DNA from 2 places in the Tepidibacillus sp. LV47 genome. Region 1 is predicted to be linked to the other one. Evidence: riboswitches for the same ligand, from Rfam matches in the RefSeq annotation. Region 1 holds a riboswitch; the other holds the start of a gene.

What was found. Region 1 has a riboswitch for lysine ahead of ACMW72_RS07390 (aspartate kinase). Riboswitches for the same ligand answer to the same signal wherever they lie in the genome.
Region 2: it holds a riboswitch for lysine, as region 1 does, so the genes downstream of both, ACMW72_RS06020 (Na+/H+ antiporter NhaC family protein) here and ACMW72_RS07390 (aspartate kinase) in region 1, are expected to answer to the same signal.

The regions. Positions count from the first base shown of each region.
Region 1 is NZ_JBLWIF010000005.1:60,101-63,531, reverse strand. Features, by position in the region: gene uvrC (excinuclease ABC subunit UvrC) at 1-1,735, shown strand, start outside; lysine riboswitch at 1,807-1,997, shown strand; gene ACMW72_RS07390 (aspartate kinase) at 2,117-3,325, shown strand.
Region 2 is NZ_JBLWIF010000003.1:210,534-213,964, forward strand. Features, by position in the region: gene selA (L-seryl-tRNA(Sec) selenium transferase) at 1-353, shown strand, start outside; gene ACMW72_RS06015 (hypothetical protein) at 350-892, opposite strand; lysine riboswitch at 1,094-1,270, shown strand; gene ACMW72_RS06020 (Na+/H+ antiporter NhaC family protein) at 1,371-3,125, shown strand; gene trpS (tryptophan--tRNA ligase) at 3,145-3,431, opposite strand, start outside.

The DNA.
Region 1 (3,431 bases):
TTATCTGATGAAGAACCGTGAAGGGCAAGTGATCTATGTTGGTAAAGCAAAGGTTCTTAAAAATCGAGTTCGCTCCTATTTTACAGGTAGTCATGATGCCAAAACGCAAAAATTAGTCAGTGAAATCGCTGACTTCGAATATATTATTACTGATTCCAATGTGGAAGCACTCATCTTAGAGAACAATCTGATCAAAAAATACCGCCCTCATTACAATATCATGCTAAAGGACGATAAAACTTACCCGTATATCAAATTAACGGCGGACGAACATCCTCGTTTGGAAGTCACGAGAAAAGTGAAAAAAGATAAGGCGAAATATTTTGGCCCTTATCCAAATGCTGGATCGGCGCAACAAGTGAAAAAATTATTAGACAAACTTTATCCCTTACGAAAGTGCAAAAATTTAAACAATCGGGTATGTCTCTATTACCATCTTGGACAATGCTTAGCACCCTGTGAATTCGAAGTGAAACAAGAAACATATGAAGAGATTACGAAGAAAATTATTCGTTTCTTACAAGGGGATTATAAGGAGATTGCCGATGGATTACGAAAAAAAATGGAACAAGCAGCTGAAAATCTTGAGTTTGAACGGGCAAAAGAATATCGTGACCAATTACAAGATATAGAAAATATTATGTCAAAACAAGTGATCACTTTAAACGATCGAATGGATCGGGATGTTTTTGGAGTCTACACCGATAAAGGTTGGATGTGTATTCAAGTTTTTTATATGAGACAAGGTAACTTAATTGAACGAGAAGTCTCAATGTTTCCCTATTATGGAACGATCGAAGAAGATTTTATGTCTTTTATTACCCAATTTTATTTTGCAAACCCTGTTCTGCCAAAAGAAATTTTGCTTCCAAAAGAAGTTAAACTCGATCTTGCACTTTTAGAAGAATGGTTACAGATCAAAGTTTATCAGCCAAAAAGAGGTCCAAAAAGAAAATTAGTGGATATGGCAATAGAAAATGCGAAAGTTGCTTTAGAAGAAAAATTTAATTTAGATGCAAGAAACGAGGCAAAAACAATCCAAGCGGTTGAACGGTTAGGGGAACTTTTAAGAATCAAAACTCCCCATCGCATTGAAGCTTTTGATAACTCGAATATTCAAGGTACCGATGCTGTTTCTGCGATGGTTGTATTTATCGATGGGTATCCTGACAAATCTAGCTACCGCAAATATAAGGTAATGAGTGTTGAGGGATCAGACGATGTTCATACGATGCAAGAGGTCATCCGTCGTAGATATACGCGAATTTTAAAAGAGGGATTAAACCTTCCAGACTTAATTATCGTTGATGGGGGCAAACAACAAATCAATGCAGCCGTTAATGTATTAGAAAATGAACTGGGTCTCAACATTCCTGTTGCAGGACTGAAAAAAGACGAAAAGCACAAAACTGCCGAATTGCTTTACGGTGCTCCCCCTAAGGTTGTTCCAATGGAGCGAAATAGTCAAGAATTCTACCTTTTACAACGAATCCAAGATGAGGTTCATCGTTTTGCCATCTCTTTTCATCGGCAAACGCGAACAAAAAGCATGTTATATTCTCAATTAGATGAGATACCAGGTGTTGGCGAGAAAAGAAAAAAATTATTATTAAAACATTTTGGCTCGATTAAAAATATTCGTGAAGCATCGGTAGAAGAGTTTCGGAAAATAGGAATTGGCGATAAGTTAGCAAAGGAAATTTTAAAATTTTTGTGCTCTGAAGAAAAAAAGTGATAAAAATATTGCAAAAGGAGTCATTTATGTTATAATACAAAAAAATTTAATAATGATTGCCTCACTTTCCATTGTGAGGTAGGGGTTGCAAAATTCATGAGTCATCTACGGGAATGACGGGTAAATGATGAACGTAGATAAAAGGGGATTTTGCCGAAGCGTACTTATGAACCTGCATAAGTATAGCTGGGCTTACATCGAATAGGTGTAAGACTGTCACAGTTAAACCATCCCAATTTAACTGTGGAGAACTATCTTGATCTTGGGAGGTGGAGGACTTTTTGTTGTCACTGACAACAGGTAAAGTCTACCTGTTGTTTTTTGTTTATCAAAGGATTTTTTCAGTTTTTTAAATTTGGCAAGTATAATGAGGTGAGCGATATGGGGATCATTGTAAAAAAATTTGGTGGTTCCTCGGTAGCTAATGTCGACCGAATGAAAGCGGTAGCTAAGATCATTGCTAAAACAAAAGATCAGGGCCATCAATGTGTTGTTGTCGTTTCAGCGATGGGGGATCATACCGATGAGTTGATCGATTTAGCTCATCAGATTTCTGCACATCCTTCATCGAGAGAGTTGGATATGTTAATGACGACTGGGGAACAAGTATCCATCTCACTACTCGCCATGACCTTACAAGAGATGGGGTATCGTGCGATCTCTCTAACCGGTTGGCAAGCAGGGATTGAAACAGAAGAGGTTTATGGGAAAGCGAGAATTACCAATATTGATACGAAACGAATTTTGCATGAATTAGAGAAAGATCAAATCGTCATTGTTGCTGGTTTTCAAGGAATTTCCAATCAAGAAATCACAACTCTAGGTAGAGGTGGATCGGATACAAGTGCTGTCGCATTAGCAGCAGCTTTACATGCAGATGTTTGCGAAATTTATACCGATGTTGAAGGGGTATATACCACTGATCCAAGGGTAGTGAAGAATGCCAAAAAATTAAATGAAATTAGTTATGATGAAATGCTTGAACTTGCCAATTTAGGAGCAGTCGTATTACATCCAAGATCTGTTGAGAATGCCAAACACCATAGGGTAAAACTCGTTGTGCGTTCTAGTTTTGTTGATACTCCCGGAACAGAAATTAAGGAGGAGAAATCAATGGAAAATGTTCGTGTTGTTACAGGAGTTGCTTATGACCTAGATGTGACTCGCGTTCAGGTGGTCGATTTAGAAAATAAAATTGATGCTTTAGCCGATTTATTTACGACTTTGGCGAATGAAAATATTAACGTCGATATGATTGTTACGAGTGATTATGAAAAAGATCGAATTAATGTATCGTTTTCCATTAGTGATCAAGATATTGGCCCAACCTTAAAAGTGTTAGAAAAAAAATTAGGAGAACAAGCAAAAGTAAGTCATGATCATCACTTAGCGAAGGTTTCGATTGTAGGAGCAGGGATGATTTCCAATCCAGGAGTAGCAGCAAAAATGTTTAAGATCTTAAGTGATGCAGGAATCCCTATTCATATGGTGACCACTTCTGAGATCAAAGTATCTTGTTTAGTTCCAAAGACACAAGCAAAACAAGCAGTCCAAGTTTTACATGACGCTTTTGAATTAGGGCAGGAATAATTAGAAACATCCCTTCAAACCTTTGAAGGGATGTTAATCTCTTATATAATGATTTATATTTTCTAAATTTTTTTAAAAAAAACCAAAAAGGCCGATATTTCCATGA
Region 2 (3,431 bases), on a different contig from region 1:
TTCCTACTTTAAAAATGATTTTGATGGATGAAAAGATGATTCAAGAACGAAGTCAAAAACTTTACGAAATGTTAAAACCAGTGGTGTCAGATCAATTTGAATTGAAAATCATTGATGGCTTTTCCGAAATCGGCGGTGGATCTATGCCTGATGTTAAGCTCAAGAGCAAATTGATAAGCCTAAAACCTCTTCATCTTCCCGTTCATCAATTTGAGCAGGAACTAAGGGTATCACCTCCACATATTATTGGACGAATCTTTGAAGAACAATTTGTCTTAGATGTTCGTACAATTGAAATAAAGGAGTTCGAATTTATTGTAGAAAAAATGAAAAGGATTATGAATCATACTTAAGGTTTCACAATGGATGGATCAAATTTATAAGTTACCATCAATTGTTCGGTTCTTGCCCCATCTTTTTGTAGAACATATAAAATCAAAGTTCCATATGGGCTGCTAGGATTTTGTTCTAATTTTATGGTATAGTTAAATTCTGCAAAACCCGCCGCATCTTTTTTAGAACTTAAAGGGAATTTTCCTTTGCTTAAGATATTATGTCCGTCTTCAAATTCATAATATAGTTCATTTACATCCAATTTTGCCTTCCCTTTAAGTACAAAACTCATTCCTAGTCTAACCGTTGAGTCAGGTAGTGGAGTATTAATAATAATCGTATCTCCTTTTTTTTGCTCAGTATCAAATTGCTGTTTTTGCTGCTGATCTGCTTCCTGGTTCCCTTGGTTTTTATCCTTTTGCTCCTGATTTAGTGATTGATTGGTTGCTTTAGGTTGAGACTGAGAATGCTGATCTAAAGAACAGCCCCCAAGCAAAACAATAAAAAGGATGAATAGATGAATCATGATCAAGGTGAGCCAATTTCTTTTATTTCTCAAAAAGATCACACCTTTCTAAATCCTCATTCCCTTTTCTTTACTTTCAATAATACGAGATATTTCTTTCTTTTTCAAACAAATAATCAAATTGAGTAAATACCTTATTCATTCCCAAAATGATACTTGTAAAAATTTTTTAGTTGACAGAAATACTTTTACTGAGTATCTTTAAATTATGGAAAGGAAAAATTGAATATTTTTTGACTAGATAGAGGTGCAGTACTTAAGAGTAGAGTTATTCATCATGGCAATTGGAATAACTTGAAAGGAAGTATTGCCGAAGTGTATGATTTTCGCCAAAAAATCATACGCTGGTTCTGTACAGAATATGTGCAGAACTGTCACAAACGTTCAAGTTTGTGGAGCGCTATCGATGGTCAAGAGTTTTTATTCCTTTTTAACTAAAGGATTAGAACCTTGAAGCATTGTTGGTGCTTCAGGTTTTTTTTTTTCAAAAATGAAGGAGGCTACTTATGAGATGAGACAAAAATTTCAAATCTTACTCTTTAGTATGTTATTTTTTATCAGTGGCTCGATACCTGTTTTTGCAGAAGAAGCGGAACAAGCTGCAAAAAATGCTAGTATATATGGTTTTTGGTCACTCATTCCACCTTTAATTGCAATTATACTCGCATTTATTACGAAGAATGTTGTGCTATCATTATTTCTTGGAGTTTTTTCAGGCGCATTTCTCCTCCAATTAAGCGCACATAACCCATTTATGTCGCTCATTCAGGCATTATTACAAGTTGTCCAATATATCCTAAATTCTCTTGCAGATCCTTGGAACGCCGGGATTATCTTGCAAGTATTAGCAATTGGAGGACTCATTGGTCTTGTAACCAAAATGGGTGGTGCTAAGGCTGTTGCTGAATCGTTAGCAAAACGAGCAAAAACTCCAAGGAGTGCGCAAATTATTACATGGCTGATGGGAATCTTAGTTTTCTTTGATGATTATGCGAATTCCCTGATTGTTGGTCCAATCATGCGACCTGTTACTGATAAACTAAAAATATCGAGAGAAAAACTCGCTTTTATTGTTGATGCAACTGCAGCTCCAATTGCTGGAATCATGGTTGTTTCCACTTGGATCGGATATGAAGTAGGTCTAATTAAAGATGCCTATTCCTCTATCGGTCAAACGGTTAACGCATATGGAGTATTCATTGATACCATTCCTTTCCGTTTTTATAATATTTTAATTTTAGTATTCATACTCGCAATCGCCTTAATGATGAGAGACTTTGGTTCGATGTATCAAGCAGAATATCGTGCCAGAACAACAGGAAAAGTTCTTGCCGATACAGCGAAACCAATGGCTGTCGATGACAAAGATAATCAACCAAAAGAAGGCATTCAACTAAGTGTTTGGACAGCAATTATACCGATCGGTTTATTAATGATTCTTTCATTTGCTGGTTTTTACTATAATGGTTATATGGCCATTGTAGGTGGGGAAGATAAGGAACTGATTCACTTTATTCAATCCCATCCATTCGCTTTAAAAACCATTCGTGAAACATTCGGTGCTTCAGATGCAAGTGTTGTATTATTTCAAGCCGCTTTATTCTCTAGTATCGTAGCCATTATTATGGGTGTTGCGAAACGAATCTTCACGGTTGGTGAAGCGATTGAAACTTGGATCAATGGAATGAAATCTTTACTGATTACCGGAGTCATCTTACTTCTCGCTTGGTCCTTAAGTAGTACAATGAAAGAGTTAGGAACTGCAAAATATCTAGTTGGTTTACTCTCTGATAAGTTACCAGCGTTTATCTTACCATCGATTATATTTATACTGGGAGCAATTATTTCCTTTGCGACAGGTACATCTTATGGTACGATGGGAATACTCATGCCACTTACTATTCCATTAGCTGCAGCATTATCACCGGATCCTAATTTCATTATCATGAGTGCTGGGGCTGTGTTAACTGGTGCAATCTTTGGTGATCATGCTTCACCAATTTCAGATACCACAATTCTTTCTTCGATGGGAGCAGGAAGTGACCATTTGGATCATGTGAGAACACAATTAGACTATGCACTCCCTGTTGCATTTATCACCGTCCTATTTGGGTATTTACCAGTAGGACTAGGGTTATCCGTATGGATCGCATTGCCAATTGCAATCCTAGCAATTTTCTTACTTGTTAGATTCGTTGGTAAACCTCTAGAATCAAATGAAAGGACAGTCCCTTATCCATTAAGAGAAGCAAAAAACGCTGAGTAAAGTACTCAGCGTTTTTATATTACACAATAAACCCCATCCGTTCCTTCACTTCTTTCATTTTGCGATTGGCGATTGAAGCTGCTCTTTCTGCACCTTCTTTCAAAATTTCAATTAATTCATCAGATTTTACTAATTCATAATAACGTTCCTGAATGGGTTTTAGTCCTTGAATAATCACTTCTGCCAAGTCTTTTTTTAAAGCTCCATACCCCTTCCCAGCATACATTTGTTCAAGCTCTTCAATCCTTTTTTCCGCAAACAAAGAGTAGATTGTTAAGAGATTACTAATCGCCGGTTGTTCTTCTG